4 regions of the Paenibacillus pseudetheri genome follow, and region 2 is predicted to be linked to each of the others. Evidence: riboswitches for the same ligand, from Rfam matches in the RefSeq annotation. Region 2 holds a riboswitch; each other region holds the start of a gene.
The links. Region 2 has a riboswitch for cyclic di-AMP ahead of L1028_RS26340 (C40 family peptidase). Riboswitches for the same ligand answer to the same signal wherever they lie in the genome.
Positions count from the first base shown of each region.

Region 1 (4,217 bases), on a different contig from region 2:
GCTCGCTGCAGATGTGAACATCATCATCGTGATGACAGCCATTTGTGAAAAATACGAAAGCCCCGTCTCCCCGCTATAATGCTGCAGGTTCGTATTGGTCATAAAGCTGATCACTGTATTGAATGAAAGCGTCTGTTCCATATCCGTAATTCCATTTGGGTTTAACGGCAATCCCCGCTGCAATCTAAGAACAATATAACTGAAAGTAACCAATACGATATTTGTTAACACAAAGCTGAGCGCATACTTCTTCCATGACATTCCGTCACGTTTTTTCAGGCCGATCAGCTTATAAATTCCTTTTTCCATGCCTCCAAACCATCGATCCGTACGGTTCGGTTCATTAGAAAATACATGATATAAATACGTGCCCATCGGCTTAACCAGCAAGATAAGAATTACGATTACAGCAACTATTTGCAAAATGCCCATGAATGCCCCTCCTTAAAATTTCTCCGGATGAATCAATGCGTAAACTAGATATAGAAACAGCAGTAGGGTAACAGCGATTACTAGAATCACAGCTTATCCCTCCCTGTATCCTCAACTACACCTGCGCACCAGCGCATAAATCCATAAAACAACCCGTAAATTACAGCTAATGAAGCCACCATATACAGATCCATCATATCTCCCGCACTCCTTCTTTTATCCTTGTTGAGGTGATTTATCTACTAGAAAATCCGCATCACCACTGTGGGAATAGATTACATAACTCGCGCCAAGTCTTTTATAGACCAATCTAGGATTTATTGAGCTTGTGATTACAAAAATCGGCTGTGTCGTCCAGGTGCGGCACATTTGAATGTAGCGGCAGCATAACGTAAAGCTGCTCTCGAATAGATATACCCTGCCTACCGGGAACGGTGGGCGAAACCAAGTGTTCTGATGGCGGGTATCTACTAGAATGACCTGCTCAACACCCATCTCCTCGAGTAAGGTTTTCTCAGCCACATTGTTGGTCAATCCCGCCATCTTAATACCTCTGAATTTCAGTAGTTTAATGAAATGTTCTCCTGCCTTCGTTGGCGCACATACAAGCACATATTCATTCTGATCCGTCATCTCTTATTCTCCTCAAATGCTTTACTTGTAAGATCAGAAAGTGTTCACCCTGATCATTTAAGAAAAGCTACCGCTAATGATGAATTTAACGACCTCTCCGTGAGGGTCTCCATATATGCTTTGCTAATAAAAAGCACAGCAAAAAGCCACAAAGGATCTCCTCTGTGGCTCGCTAGCGGTCACATTGCACTCATCCTCTCTCCATACGCTTACGAGGTTAGCTGTCGGATTCGGGCGGTGAGAGTCGCCCTACCTGTGTGGATGCGAGCTCACTCGCACCCTCTACAGGATTCACCCCATAACCGGCTTCCGACTCTCACATCGTCTGCCGATTGTTGGTTCCCCCGCTTTCCTTATCGGAAATTAAGCGGATCAAATATTCGATTGTTGTTGAAACAGGAGTAATCATACCCTTATGCAGGAAGTATTGTAAAACCTGATTGATGCCAAAATAATGCAAATTAAAAACTATTTTCGCATCGGATAGCGCTTACTTGATATCCAATCTCTCTATATCTCCTGTTTACTCGAATTTGATTCAATTAGCGAAAAGCGGTCATTCTATGTGATTTTATTCACCACATTTGGAGAGATCTCCAAAAATCGCCTTTATAGGTAAGAAAATGAGAAACTGAGATTAAGCGAGGAAGAGGCTCGATAACTCGCAATAAATACCTATTTAGTTCCCTTTTTCGTCGTAGTCGGCAGGATATGGTTTAAATTGCGCTCAAAAGAACACTTTCTGTTTTTACAGAAACACCTTGAAAAGAGTATGATTCGGGTTGAATCTATTTCACGAAATACATTCAACGCTGAGTTCCTGCATTTGCAGGGAACGGGGGAACCATCAGGCCACATGGCCTACTTGGGGTGAATCCGAAGGAGACTGTTCAAGTCTCACATAGGTAGGGCGACTCTCACCGTCCGAATCCGACAGCTAACCTCGTAAGCGTAAAGAGAGAGACCCTTGATCCGCCACGCTTTGGTACAGGTGTGTATACCTGTATTCCAAAACCGCAGCAGAGGTCCTCCTCTTGCTGCGGTTTTTGCGTTACCTGAATCTATAGGGTGATAGCATGCTGGACGGGGTGAAAGGAATGAAGCACTATTATTGGGGAGCTCAGCAAGGGCTGCTTGAGCCGATAAGTCTAAATTATGTTTGCTTTGGAGCGTTATGGTTCGAAGAGGATCATCACAGAACGATTGTCGGCTACGCATTTGGTCAGAACCAGATTGAATCACTGCGCCATTTCGGCAGCCCATCTACCTGTGAACACTGTATGGACCGAAGAATAATATACGAAATATATAAAAATATCCGAGAAAAGCAGCAGTTGCAGGATTGGTCTGCACACCAACGTTTTCCGTGGCTCACCGCTTTTAAGGAACCTTGGAAAGATGTTGCTGTCGGTTGGTACGTGATGAGATCCCGCAACACCTTTCCCTTACATTTATCCGTTATACGCAAACAGAAATTCCGACTATGGCTGGAGCATGCCGCAGTCTGTGAGAATGAAGCTGAAATGCTCGCCTGTATAGAGAAGGCTAACGTCATTCACCATGTAGACCTTAAGCTTTTGGAAACCTAAGGAGGAGAACCCTGTCATGGACCAGCGAAGACTATCTCGCATAGAAGTATTCGTCTTTGATTCACCTGAGCCTATTCACTATGGAATGGAGGCTGATCAAGGCAGCCGTTATGGCATCCTGAAACTTACCTGTAGAGGAGGCAGCAGCTGGGGGGCATGTCTTATCTCTGCCAATACCAAAACTTTCGACCTTATTAAATGGAGTTCTTTTCTCAGAATGATTTACCATTGCCGGCTTGAGGAAGCAATAGATAAAGTGCGTACCCATGGTTCAGAATGGGATCAGACTCAGTTTGAGCTAGTGCAAGGTGCTTTACAGGATTTAAAAGCCAAGCTGCAGGGTAAATCCTTAGCAGGTCATATTGAGCAAGGTCGCCTGTACAGAGCTGTCGCCGGTGGGAGAGATTCCAGGGGAGGGCGGCTATATTATAAACCATCCAGTGTTGCACTTCAAAAACATAGCTATCCGGAACCTGATACTGCCGAGCTTATCAACAAATCCATTTCTTACTTTTCAATATTATAGGTTTATCCCATAACTCATTCTGAAAGGATCGTGTTTATCATGCCTGACCCCTTACCTGCCGGATCACCCCGAAGAACTATATTTGCAGAGTGTGTTCAAAAGTATACGAATGATATCTATAAGCTCAGTTCCATGTTGTTACAACAATCAACAGAAGCCGAGAAGGTAACTATCCGCACTTTTAAAGAGCTTCATAAAATATTCCGTCAAAAAAGCTTCGACAGCCAGCTATTCTCTATAGAAGCTTACCGCTCTTGTATCCGACAATGCGCCGATTATTACGCACGCCGGTCTCTCCTGTCTGCCAAGGCATTGCCTTGGGAGGAGCAGCTTGTAAAAACGATGTGGTATGGCCTAAAGCTATCTTTACCTCAAATAAGCATCATCCTGCAAAAGAGTGTTCCTGTGCTAAAAGCGCAGCTTAGGCATGTGCGGGAGCAACTGACAGCTCAAGAGGATTTGCTGCCTAGTGGTAATCTATCCGTTGTATAATCTCCTAAAGGAAAAAGCCAGTTTGCTGCTATAATGTCGTAATCATCGCCGCTGTGATCTCCTTTTAGCTCCATGCGATTTGACCTAGCGCAACCGAAGTACTTTCTGCACTCGGGCAAATGAGTTACTGCAAAGTCATCCTCTCTCCTACAACCAGAACTGAAATCACTACTAAATTGATACCCACGCCGAAGAAAACGGCCATCATCAGCAGCAGCTTGGCAAGCGGCAAATAGATTCCGTCCAACCTCATTGATAGAAGGCAGCTCCGAGCATAGCATCCATGGCGTGCTGCAGAGGGCTTCAATCTTATTATAAGGTAAGTTTATACAACAGGATGAGAATGGCCCTCCTATCCATAACCGAACGGATGCTTCTTGTACTCTAAGGGGCTTGAGCCGACTCTATTTTTGAACACACGACTAAAATAGTATTGGCTCTTATACCCTACCTTCACGGCCAGATCCCCGATCTTGATATTCGGCATTACGTCATCCAGAATCTCCTTCGCCTTCGATATCCGAAGCTCGGTGACATAGTCAAGG
Region 1 covers NZ_CAKMAB010000011.1:133,404-137,620, forward strand. The annotation lists gene kdpA (potassium-transporting ATPase subunit KdpA) at 1-432, opposite strand, end outside; gene kdpF (K(+)-transporting ATPase subunit F) at 445-522, opposite strand; gene L1028_RS12820 (hypothetical protein) at 649-1,065, opposite strand; cyclic di-AMP (ydaO/yuaA leader) riboswitch at 1,256-1,445, opposite strand; cyclic di-AMP (ydaO/yuaA leader) riboswitch at 1,866-2,031, shown strand; gene L1028_RS12825 (hypothetical protein) at 2,142-2,654, shown strand; gene L1028_RS12830 (hypothetical protein) at 2,671-3,180, shown strand; gene L1028_RS12835 (hypothetical protein) at 3,220-3,672, shown strand; gene L1028_RS31290 (hypothetical protein) at 3,797-3,925, opposite strand; gene L1028_RS12840 (response regulator transcription factor) at 4,025-4,217, opposite strand, start outside.
Region 1: another riboswitch for cyclic di-AMP. It lies ahead of L1028_RS12825 (hypothetical protein); the one in region 2 lies ahead of L1028_RS26340 (C40 family peptidase).

Region 2 (4,217 bases):
ACTAATAATGATGAATTGGAAACTTGCACTGTTAGGCATGTTTGCTGTTCCTCTGTTTATATTTCCTACTCGTAAAATGAGTCAGATCCGCTGGAAGCTTGCAAAACAGACTCAAGAGAAGATGTCAGAGGAAAATCAAATTATCCAGGAAACACTGAGCTTCAGCGGTTATATTTTGATGAAATTATTTACCAGAGAAGAGAAGGAATACGAAGGTTTTAAAGCGGTTAACGCTGAATCGGCACGTTTACAAATTAGGGAGTCGACGGCTGGGCGTTGGTTCATAATGGTCATGACTACTTTTACAAGTATTGGCCCGATGCTTATTTATTTGTATGGTGGATATTTGTTTATTCAAGGAGAGATAACTATCGGAGCTATTATCGCCTTCGTAACATTACTGGGAAGACTTTATGGTCCGGTTAATCAATTGACTAGTCTGTATATCGATATAAAAAGATCCTTAGCTCTGTTCGAACGTATTTTTGAGTACTTCGATATGGAGCTCCAGATTAACGATCATCCACATGCAGTTGCCATTGAGAATAATGTCATTAAAGACATAAAATTTCAGAATGTTACCTTTTCCTATCAAAATGGAAATCCGACACTGCAAAATATTTCTTTCATTGCAAGCGCCGGAAAGATGACTGCACTAGTCGGTGCTAGCGGATCGGGCAAAACGACGATTACTAACTTAATCTTACGTTTGTATGATATTGATTCTGGGAGCATAACCATCGGAGGTATCGATATCCGTCTGCTGACTTTGCAATCGTTACGCTCTCAAATCGGTCTTGTTACTCAAGAGACTTATCTTTTTAATGGAACCATAAAGGAAAATCTACAGTATGCTAATTACAGTGCTCCGAAAGAAGAGATGATAAATGCTTGTAAAGCAGCTTATATTCATGAGTTCATTATAAATCTCCCTAATGGATATGATACAGTAGTTGGAAATCGTGGAGTTAAATTGTCTGGAGGGGAAAAGCAGAGGATTTCTATAGCTCGGGTTCTGCTGAAGAATCCACCAATTATAATAATGGATGAGGCAACCTCATCTCTTGATGCGGTATCAGAGTACTATATTCGGAAGGCAATGGATTATTTATTGATGAATAAGACAAGTATAGTTATTGCACATCGCCTTTCAACGATTAATAACGCATCCCATATTATCGTTGTAAATGACGGACGGATTGCTGAAGAAGGTGATAAGGAACACCTGTTAGGGAGGGATGGAGTATATAAAGAACTATATGAAAGACAATTCGGGATGAAACGTGATATGCAGGATCACACGCTGGGTTAAGTTTGTCTGAATCCTTTAAAGACTTAGGTTATGCATTTTCGTAGGTACCACCTGGTAATTATGATGTTTATGTGTAACCCCAAGAAGCATTAAATAATGCGATGGCCAAAATAATCGTATAATTTTATTTTTAACTGCATAGGTCATGAAAAGAAACATGTTTTACAAATTCTGAGAGGGGTAAATATTAAATAAGACAAAAAAACAAGCTCTTCCCCAAGAATCAACATCTTGGAAAAGAGCCTATGTACGATTTACTTATTGAACATCATCATTATCTTCTGTCTCAGAAGCAACAGAATGATAAGCATCCGTGCTCATAATCCGTTTAGCACCGATGTAGCGTTTCACGTAGTAGCTATCACTCAGGGAGCTAATCGTTACACCGCGTGAGGAAGATGCATGTGCAAACTTGCCTTCACCGACATAAATACCGACATGGGAGACACCCTTACCACTTGTATTAAAGAATACAAGATCTCCAGATCTTAAATCATCCTGGGAGATAGCAGTACCCATTTGATACTGGGAACCTGATTGGTGTGGTAGGTTGATACCAATTTTATCAAACACATACATTGTAAATCCGGAGCAATCAAATCCATTTGTGGAGATGCCGCCGGATACATACTTAGTTCCGATGGTCTTGTCGATCACTTTATCCATTTTGGAATCTGCGGAAGCGCTTCCTGCTCCGATGGTGAAAATAATGGAAAAGCTAAGTACTGCTGCTGCTAGCTTCTTCTTCAAAAGTTTATACCCCTTCCGGATGCCTACGAGGTTAGCTTAAGGGTTCGGTTGAAGGTCCCCTATGACCCCTCTAAAAATGGAGGTCAATTCACCCAAAGTTGGTTCCCCCGTTTTCCTAATAGTTAGGAAACTCGGCTGATACTGTTGATTAGGATAGCTTGTAATCAATACATGACAAAACCTTTGTAAATAACAACTTAATGATTACAAAAATGTTACTAAAATCTTACTGCAGTTATTGTAACAAACAGAGTGCCGCTTGGCAATCGTTTTTAACATAATCATGCAAAAAAATTCGTTTTTTTAAAGACAAAATGCATATGTAAGCGATAATATTAAACTAATTTTTGTATTTATTGAAATTTTTATCAAATAAAAGTGTTTAAAGTCCGTTCTAGTGGTGTAAAGAATATAGTAAGGCAAGAGAAAACCTGGATTCGATTAAGTCAATAATCAAACCCAGGTCTATATAATGTAATTGTGAGGTTATAGTTGTGGGGAAGTATTAATCGTAGGCTACAGCTTGATATGAGGAAGTACTCATTACTCTTTTAGCACCAACGTAGCGATTGGCCCAGTAGGACTGGCTAAGTGAAGTGATGGTCACGCCATATGAAGATGATGATTGTGCGAATTTTCCGTTTCCAACATAAATGCCGACATGGGATACGCCGTTGCCCAATGTGTTAAAGAAAACCAGGTCACCTGAACGCAATTTGCTTTTGGCAACAGGAGTTCCGACATTATATTGAGCTTTTGAAGTACGGGGCAAAGAAAGACCCACCTTCTTGTATACATACGTAGTGAATCCAGAACAGTCAAACCCGGCAGTGCTAGTGCCTCCGGTTTTATAGGCAACTCCAACAGTCTTTGAAATAACACTGTCCATCTTAGAGTCTGCAAAGGCACTTCCTCCACCAATAGAGAACGCCATCACAAGTCCTAGCGCCGCAGCGACGCATGCTTTTCTTAAGTTCTTCAAAAAATTTGTACCCCTTCCAATGCCTGTGAGGTTAGCTTAAGGATTCGGTAGAAGGTTCCCCTATGATCACTGCAAAGCGAGATCAATTCACCCAAAATATGGTTCCCCCACTTCCCGGTGCAAGGAATTCGGCGTTTTATGCACCAGACAGTGACTTATCGACAAGACTACGACAAATACATGAAGTTATGTAGAAATCGTTTCAAATGATTACAAACTTGTTACCAATGGAACAGGATTTATTGTAACAAAGTCTTTACGATTTTGCAAATCCTCATAATTTGTCTATAACGCGAAAGAGTCCCAGCTCCTGATTCAGGAACCGGGACTCTTATATTATGTTCTGTAATGCTTCAAATTATTGTGGAAATGCTTTACTGCGCCATAGATGATATTGAGCTGAAATTCCCCACATTTTGAAGAGTGTTGAGGGCAGTGATGAAAGTTGACGAATAAGAAGTGCTGGTAGGCCAGGACAGTAGATACCCGTTACTCCGCACACTAGCAAAAGGACCAGGCCTGCTGCACCAAGTATGATTGAAATGCCTATTGCTGGAATCAGCGACTTCAAGCAAATGAATAAGGAGGAGAACATCCCCGTGCCGCTGGTATAACCAAACTGCATATATAGAAGGAACAGGCGCACGATAAAGATGTATATAAGCCATGCCAATACGTATGGAACTAGATGAAGTAACAAAGAGTAGTTCAGAAAGGAGGATAAGAATAGCCCGTACATTTTTGGAGCAAGCCAGTATAACGGAAGTAGACCCAGCACCCATTCGATTAGACTGAAGATAAACACTGGAAAGCCATAAAGCTTCATACCGGGAAAAAAGAACAGGCCACGCTCTCCTTTTCGCTCCTGATGGAGTTCATGCAGTAATCCTGCTCTTATGAAGGGGGAGAGTAGCAGTCGTAAGACAACAAGCCCTAGGAACATCCATAACCAAGTACGTATCGTAGGATCTGTGTCCAAGCTGAACTGGCCTTCGACATAATAGAGTAGTCTGCCCATACCGCTGCCTCCAGCGTCTTTATCTGGATAGCGCAGTAGAATTGGAACGATAGCAGACCGGATGAAGCCGTACATAAAGTAGCCCCAGAGCAGTCGGTAGATGAAGAGCAGAATCAGAATATAAAATTGCTCCTTCATGCTTTGCCAGCCGCGGG
Region 2 covers NZ_CAKMAB010000044.1:24,417-28,633, reverse strand. The annotation lists gene L1028_RS26345 (ABC transporter ATP-binding protein) at 1-1,312, shown strand, start outside; gene L1028_RS26340 (C40 family peptidase) at 1,571-2,062, opposite strand; cyclic di-AMP (ydaO/yuaA leader) riboswitch at 2,068-2,209, opposite strand; gene L1028_RS26335 (C40 family peptidase) at 2,568-2,996, opposite strand; cyclic di-AMP (ydaO/yuaA leader) riboswitch at 3,050-3,188, opposite strand; gene L1028_RS26330 (hypothetical protein) at 3,403-4,217, opposite strand, start outside.

Region 3 (4,217 bases), on a different contig from region 2:
AAGAAGGTATTCGCAGAGGATTTTATGATTGGCGCAGCCGTTAACCCATTGACGATACAATCACAGGAACACTTACTCGCCTATCATTTCAATAGTATTACCGCTGAGAATGAGATGAAGTTTGAAAGTCTCCATCCACTTGAGGATATTTATAACTTTGGGGTGTCAGACCAGCTGGTTGCCTTCGCACGGGAACATCATATGGCGATGCGCGGACATACCCTAATCTGGCACAATCAGACTACGGACTGGCTGTTTGAGGATAAGGACGGAGGACCTGTAAGCAAAGAGATTCTGCTTACACGAGTTAAATCACATATTCAGACCGTTGTAGGACGCTATAAGGGAGAAATTTATGCTTGGGATGTTGTAAACGAGGTAATCGCTGATGAGGGAGAAGAACTTCTTCGCCAGTCGAAGTGGCTCGACATTGTGGGCCCAGACTTTATCACCAAAGCGTTTGAATTTGCGCATGAAGCCGATCCAAAGGCATTGTTGTTCTACAATGACTATAACGAATCCCATCCATTAAAGCGTGACAAAATCTATAAACTGGTGAAGTCGCTATTGGAACAAGGCGTGCCAATCCATGGCGTCGGATTGCAAGCACACTGGAATTTATACGATCCTAGTCTGGATGATATTCGTCAGCGATCGAAAAATATGCATCCTTAGGACTTCAGCTCCAATTGACTGAGCTGGATGTATCCATGTTCCGTTTCGATGACAGACGAATGGATTTAAAGGTAGCGCCTACTGATCTCCTCGAGCTGCAGGCAGATAGATACGAAGCGATGTTCACACTGCTGAGAGAATACCGCGACGTCATTAGTTCAGTCACGTTCTGGGGAGCCGCAGATGACTATACCTGGCTGGATGATTTCCCTGTTCGTGGTCGGAAGAACTGGCCGTTCCTATTCGATGAAGGGCATAAGCCGAAGCCAGCTTTCCACCGGATTATCGGCTCTGCCACGAAATCATAGAGCGTATTGTTCGCTTGAAAGTGAACTAAACCCGTCCTTATATCGATTAAGGGCGGGTTATTTTTACGTTGATAGATTAATAGAATAGATCTCAAAGGGAGGATTAAAGTGAGCGTGACAATTAGAACGATTCTGGAAGATTTAATGGGAACTATGGAACAGATAGATGAGACTGTGGATACTCTTAAGCCGGGGAATCCAGAAACGGTGATTACAGGGATGATTACGGCATTCTCTGCTACGCAATATGTTGTGGAACGAGCGGTTGCTATGAACGCCAATTTGTTGATCACACATGAAGGTGTGTTTTACAGTCATCATGAGACAAGCGAGTGGTTAGAGGGTGACCCTGTTTATCTCGCGAAACGGAGTTTAATCGAGCGTTCTGAACTGGCTATTTTTCGTTATCATGATTATTGGCATCGGCATCAACCGGATGGGATCATGGTGGGTTTGCTGCGAGAACTTGGGTGGTCAGCCTATGTGGATGAGCAGCAAGCAACTGCTTCAATCCTAACGATTCCTGCCATGACAGTAAGTGAAGCTGCCGAGTATATCAAAAGAAAGCTAAGCATCTCCTATGTACGTGTTGCTGGGGACCTATCCCAGACATGCAGACATGTGGGGATATTAGTAGGTTACAGAGGAGGTGGGACGATGGCTATTCCTCTTTTTAATCAGCACCATCTTGATTTGATTATTGCTGGCGAGGGACCGGAGTGGGAAACCCCGGAATATGTGAGGGATGCAGTGCATCAAGGTAGATCGAATGCGCTGATCATGTTAGGTCATGCGGAGAGTGAAGCCCCGGGGATGAAATATTTGGCTGAAGTTCTGGCAGAGAAATACCCGATGATTTCTACCTGTTTCATTGCAGAACAACCGATTTATCAGCTGGTATAATCCGTCGAAATCAAAGTCGAAGGCAAAAACAAGTGAAGCAAAGCGATCCTGATCTTATGAGAAGTGCGCTGTTCTTTTTTCCAAGCTGGGAGCTTGCATTGAAAAACGCCGATCTGTTAAAGCCATATGATTGAATATAGAAGCCGACTCGTTCAGGGATTGATCTCTGAAGGCCACTCGGTTTTCTTGAAATATAAGATTTATATGCTGCGCAACTATGAATATCCTTATATTTTTACGAGAACGGTTATCGTCTGTAAAGGACGATAACCGTTTCTTCTTAATAAACCGAGTAAACAAGAGCAAAAGAAAGAGAAAACGAAGTGTATGCTCAATATGAAATGAAAAGCATGGCTTTCAACATTATTTTGCCCACGGCTCAACTTTACAAGAAACCTTACACGGAGTATGATTCATCACATAACTGACAATTACATAAGAAGTCCGCTTAATTTCCGTTAAGGAAAGCGGGGGAACCAACAACTGGGAACCAGTGTAACAATCGGTACTAGTTATGGGGTGAATCCTGTTCCAGGTGCATAGTAATGCATCCATGCAGGTAGGGCAACTCTCACTGCCCGAATCCGACAGCTAACCTCGTAAGCGTATGGAGAGAGGATGAATGGCGTATTTGATGATGAATAGCCACAGAGAATCCCTCTGTGGTTTTTTGCTGCGTTCATAAGCACATATAGATGTAGAACCTATCTATGAAAGAGGTGTTAACTTTGCCTATTGCTAAACTGAATGGAACTTCGCTCTATTACGAAATCAATGGAACAGGGACTCCGGTTGTGTTTATCCATGGACATGGATTAACACATAGTATGTTCAAGCCGCAATTGGAATATTTTTCTGATAAATATAAAGTGATTCTGTGCGATTTACGGGGGAATGGCAAATCAGGTGAATTGCTGCAGGCTCCAAACGAAATTATTGAAACTCAATGCCTAGATATAATTATGTTATTGAATGATCTGGGCATTTGTGAGGCTGTTTTTGTTGGGAGTGCCTATGGCGGGCTCGTCGTTCAACATATTGCGAAACAATATCCTGAACGAGTAAAAGCGATTGTTGTCGCGGATAGCTTTTGTAGAAGTCAGGCGTCAACGATAATCGGTAAAATCCAGCTTCTGGCTGCATATTGTAGTTGGTTAATGTATTACGCCCCAAGTGAGCTTGTATTGCCTTCGATTCGTATGATGTATAGGGAACGCTGGAACCTGGCTTATAACGAGATTAGAAGAGGACTTCTCGATAAACGTCCACGGGAATTGTACCGGCAAAGGCTGGCTACGAGCCATGTGGATTACACTAGATGCTTAAAGTCTTTTAAGCGTCCGGCGTTATGTATTGTCGGTGACTTTAGTGAATTTGGAGTTAACTGTATGAAGGAAATGGTGTCTCAACTGCCACATGCTCAGTTAGTGATTATTCCTAACGCATTAGATCCTAGTAATCTGTGTCAGCCGGAGAAATTTAATGCTATACTTCAGCGGTTTTTGGAGAAACAGCAGGAGGCTCAGCAGATTAGTTAATTTTAGTGGAGGAAGCATTGGAGCTTGCATATTCTTATATGGACGGGTAGGGTTTAAGTGAGGGGCGTCTCATAGCCGGGGAGTATGAACTGGCTACGGGGCGTTCTTTTGTATATTTGTATTTTGTGCAATACTGTCTACTGATGTAAGATTAAAGGTATTCGACATTAACTATCTAAAGGAGCTGAGTCATGATGTCTCAAGCCGAAACTATAAAATTGACCTCATTATCTTCAAAAGGGGGCTGCGGCTGCAAAATCGGTCCCGCTGATCTCATGCAGGTTATTCGCAGTCTGCCACCAACCGTTCCTAACCCGGATCTACTTGTAGGTCTGGATACTAGTGATGACGCTGGGGTATATCGATTAAGTGATGATCTAGCGTTAGTGCAGACTGTTGATTTTTTCACGCCGATCGTGGACGACCCTTATTCCTTTGGGCAAATTGCAGCAGCTAATGCGTTAAGTGATATTTATGCTATGGGCGGTAAGCCGCTTACGGTGCTTAATATTGTGGCCTTCCCTATTTCTGTTCTGGACAAAAGCATTCTCGGTGACATTTTGCGCGGTGCAGCAGATAAAGTGCAGGAAGCAGGAGCAACGCTTGTGGGCGGACATTCCATCGACGATAAAGAGCCTAAATTTGGATTGGCTGTTACAGGCCTTGTGCATCCGGACAAAGTAAGAACGAATGCAGGTGCGCAGGTAGGAGACAAACTGATTCTAACGAAGCCTATCGGTGTAGGTATCTTAACAACATCCATTAAAAAGGATCAGCTATCCCCTGAAGAAAC
Region 3 covers NZ_CAKMAB010000054.1:6,632-10,848, forward strand. The annotation lists partial or broken gene L1028_RS28135 (endo-1,4-beta-xylanase) at 25-983, shown strand; gene L1028_RS28140 (Nif3-like dinuclear metal center hexameric protein) at 1,092-1,886, shown strand; gene L1028_RS28145 (hypothetical protein) at 2,013-2,156, shown strand; cyclic di-AMP (ydaO/yuaA leader) riboswitch at 2,322-2,508, shown strand; gene L1028_RS28150 (alpha/beta fold hydrolase) at 2,615-3,424, shown strand; gene selD (selenide, water dikinase SelD) at 3,619-4,217, shown strand, end outside.
Region 3: another riboswitch for cyclic di-AMP. It lies ahead of L1028_RS28150 (alpha/beta fold hydrolase); the one in region 2 lies ahead of L1028_RS26340 (C40 family peptidase).

Region 4 (4,217 bases), on a different contig from region 2:
TTCGCCTGTGGATTCAGGGAGCATATTATAGGTGCTGATCATCATGATTACAAAATAAGCTGAGCTTAGGAATATTCCACGCTTAAAGGAGGTATATTCTCTTCTAAGTATGCTGTAGATGAGTGCCAGAATTCCTAAAGCTAAGGTAGGCAGACCGTAGCCGAATAATGTAAGCTTTTCCGCGAGAGAGGTCTGGTCCTTCACATAGGAGGTATGCCAGGCTGGAGCAGTGAATCCTGCTTTAAAGCTGGATACCTGTTCGCCAGTGAAATTTAAATAATAGTGTAGTAAGGATTCGCCGATCTGAACGGAACGATCTGTATACACAAGCCCATAGTTTCCCGTATTCGATTCAATTTGCAGCTTGGCAGGATTCACATCCCATTCCTGAAGCCAGGGACGGGCAAGATTTTCTTTTTGTGCAAGTGATAAGGTAGTACCCTTGTCCTCTTCTTTTGCACTGGTGGATACATTGCTTGGTAATCCGGCACCCGATCCTTCTGCACCTTGTGTGAAGGCGACAACTGCGCCAGTGTACATATTGAGGTCAATGGAGATCAGTGGCTCTTGTTCCGCTGAAGGACGAAGTGTTACACGGAAAATGTCAAAAGGATATCGTTGATCCAATTTCTTCTTTGTATAGTCCTCCAAAAGCTTCTCGCGGGACATATATCCATAAAAGGAAGAGTCCGTTTCGTACAGTACATTCCACTGATCATTTGGTGCTTTGGTATAGTTTAGCTTTTGTTCTGCGAATGATATCGCTTTGTCGCGGGCTTCCGCCTTGCTGATAACGGTAGTATCTTCCCCGGCAGGGCTATTTAGCACCGAGGGGGCGATCTGAAACATAATAAATAGAATAAGACCGATAATGCCCGAGATGATGAGCCTCTTGGAGAGGGCACGTTGCTGTAAGGGCTGGCCAACGGGATTCATGTAACGCCTCCTTGTAAATTGACAATGTTATGTTCCATTATAGTATTAGTGCCATGATAGTTACAAAAAATCGTACATTCTTTTTATGGGTAATAGAGATATTATAGAATAGGTGACTGAATATATACCATGAATTTAAGGTGATCTTTTCTTCATTTTTCATGAAAATCGATGCAATTGCAGGGAAAACACGGAAAAGTGATGAGAAAAGGCACTCTTAGTGGTACATCCTCTCCAAACCGCATTTTTCATATGAATCACCATTAATAGTGTCTTTGTGATTTTTCGAAATAACATATATAATTTGTATGCAATTGTATATAGCCGAATTTCAGGTGAAAACGGGGGAACCACAAGAAGTAATGAAAAGATGAGTATACGCCATAGGCGGTGTCTTTATTCATCAGGGGTGAATTTCGTTCTAGAACGAATAGGGCAGCCTGCACAGTCCGAATCCGTCAGCTAACCTCGTAGGCTAATTTACTGCAGGAACCAAGGGTAGCATTGGTTTTCCAGTGCTTTTTTTGTTGGAATTCTTTAAATTTAGATAAGAGGGTGAGCGTAGTGGCTTCACAGTTTCGCAGGGTTTCTGAATCAAAGTTCCTGAAGCTCTCTCCGCCTCAGATTATGGTGCTTGGTTTTGCATCGATCATTCTGATTGGAGCCTTGCTGCTTATGCTTCCCATTTCGAGTACCAGCGGGAATGCTGTGAGTTTTATTGATGCGTTGTTTACTGCAACATCGGCCACATGTGTGACAGGACTTGTGGTGCTGGACACCGGGACGACATTCACCATTTTTGGGAAAACCGTAATTATGGTGCTTATCCAGGTGGGCGGCTTAGGGTTTATGACAATGGCGACCTTATTTGCCATGATGATGAAACGTAAAATTTCCTTGCGGGACAGACTGATCCTTCAGGAAGCAATGAACCAAGGCTCTATGGAGGGGATTGTTCGACTGATCCGGAGAGTACTTATTTATTCCTTGGTCATCGAAGGCTGTGCAGCGGTGCTTCTGTCCATACGCTGGGCGTTTGATATGCCACTGGGAAAGGCCGTTTATTTTGGAATATTTCATGCGGTGTCTATGTTTAATAATGCTGGATTTGATATTTTCGGGGATTTCCGGAGTTTAACCGATTATGTATATGACCCGCTTGTGAACATCGTGGTGATGTTTCTGATTGTCTCTGGCGGTATTGGTTTTATTGTCATGTCGGATCTGGTGGAGTTTCGTGTCAAACGTAAATTATCTTTGCATAGCAAAGTTGTACTCTCCACCACTGCAGGGCTTATTCTTATCGGCGCTTTGGTTATTTTTATATTTGAATTTACGAATCAGCGCACACTGGGGAATTTAAATTTCGGCGGCAAAATATTATCGGCATTCTTTCAGTCCGTATCGCCCCGAACCGCTGGCGCCAACACGGTGGATATTGCCGGACTGCGGCAAGCCTCACAGTTCTTTATGGTTATTCTTATGTTTATTGGTGCATCACCGGGCTCAACGGGTGGCGGGGTCAAGACTACGACCTTTACCATTATGATTGGTGCAGTAATCGCGATGCTGCGCGGGCGTGAAGATGTTGTGCTGTTCCGTTATCGATTGGCGCAGGAGCGTATCTATAAAGCGTTGACGTTAACTTTACTGGCTTTACTATTGGTCCTTTCTGTATCAATGCTACTGTCCACAACAGAGGATAGTAATTTCTTAGCAATATTATTTGAGACGACCTCAGCCTTTGCTACGGTGGGACTAAGTATGGGGCTTACACCTGAACTGTCTGTTATCGGCAAGATTCTGATTTGTCTGACGATGTTTGCGGGTCGCCTAGGTCCATTAACATTAGTGTATGCGCTAGGACCAAAACAGGGTAAACCATTGTATAAGCACCCAGAAGGTAAAATAATTATTGGATAGGAGTTAATCCGAAATGAAAGCACAGCAATTTGTAGTAATCGGTTTAGGCCGCTTTGGCTCAAGCCTTGCACTTGAGCTGATGGAAATGGGCTACGAGGTACTCGGCATTGATCACCATGAGGAGCGCGTAGAGGAAATGAGTGATCACCTGACGCATGCGGTAGTGGCTGATGCTACAGATGAGGGGATTATGCGTTCGCTTGGCGTGCGGAACTTCGATTGTGGGATTATAGCGATCGGCGACAATATGGAACGAAGTATTCTGGCGGCGATTTTGTTAAAAGAGATTGGAGTCAAGCAAGTAGTAGCCAAGGCGATCTCGATCCTTCATGGTCGTGCGTTGTCCAGGCTGGGCGTGGACCGGGTTATTTTCCCAGAGCGGGATATGGGCATTCGTGTAGCACATCAGCTCGTGACACCCAATTTGCTGGACTATATTGAGCTGTCCAAGGATTATAAAATCGTCGAGCTAACCGTTCCGTCTTGCATGAACGGGAAAAGCTTGTCAGATTTAAATACAAGAGCGAAATATGGCTGCAGTATTGTTGCCCTGAACCGGGAAAGTGGAATTATAGTGGCTCCGACGGCACATGATCATTTGAGTGAGGGCGACGTTATGGTACTCATTGGTTCTAATGAAAGCATTGATCGATTTGAGGATGAAGTTGTAAACAAAGATTAAATAGTTAAACCCTCCGTCCTTATAGGGCACGGAGGGCTTTTTAAATTTAGGTAGACGAAAGAGGCAGCTATTACTTCTCTCGTTCCGTCAGAAACATCTCTTCTGTAACCTGCACGAGGCTTCGAGCCGCTGTGCTCAGGCTTCCATCGTCACGGTATATTAGACAGGTAGTTCGCTGAGTCTGCTCCAGCTCCTTAATATGCAGAGAGACCAGCCCGCCACCGTTTAACAACTGTGGACGTAGATAAGACTTGGGCAGTAACGCTGCTACATTGACTGTCGGCAGAAGCCGCACGATGGCTTCGAAGGAGTCAATCTCCATACGGACGTCTGGATCAATTCCACAGCGCTGGAACAGATCGTCCGTTAGACGGCGGTACCAGGTGCCTTTGGAGAAGAGGATCATAGGCAGTCGGGAGAGATCATCCATGGTTAGCTTGGTAGATTGATTCAGAGGATGATGCTCAGAAACAACCAGTCGAAGTTGATCCTCAAACAGAGAAATACAGCGCAGTCCAGGTTCTTGAATAGAGGAAGCGATCAGACCAATATCTGACTTTCCTTCACTGACAGAGGAGACAATTTCATGTGTTCGGCCTGTGATTAGCTTCAGCTCCGCAGTTGGGTATTTCTCCATATATGCGTTAACTAGTGGAGGCAGAGTGGTCTGGAGTGA
Region 4 covers NZ_CAKMAB010000046.1:36,130-40,346, reverse strand. The annotation lists gene L1028_RS26935 (CPBP family intramembrane glutamic endopeptidase) at 1-936, opposite strand, end outside; cyclic di-AMP (ydaO/yuaA leader) riboswitch at 1,249-1,429, shown strand; gene L1028_RS26930 (TrkH family potassium uptake protein) at 1,564-2,859, shown strand; gene L1028_RS26925 (potassium channel family protein) at 2,873-3,541, shown strand; gene L1028_RS26920 (LysR family transcriptional regulator) at 3,612-4,217, opposite strand, start outside.
Region 4: another riboswitch for cyclic di-AMP. It lies ahead of L1028_RS26930 (TrkH family potassium uptake protein); the one in region 2 lies ahead of L1028_RS26340 (C40 family peptidase).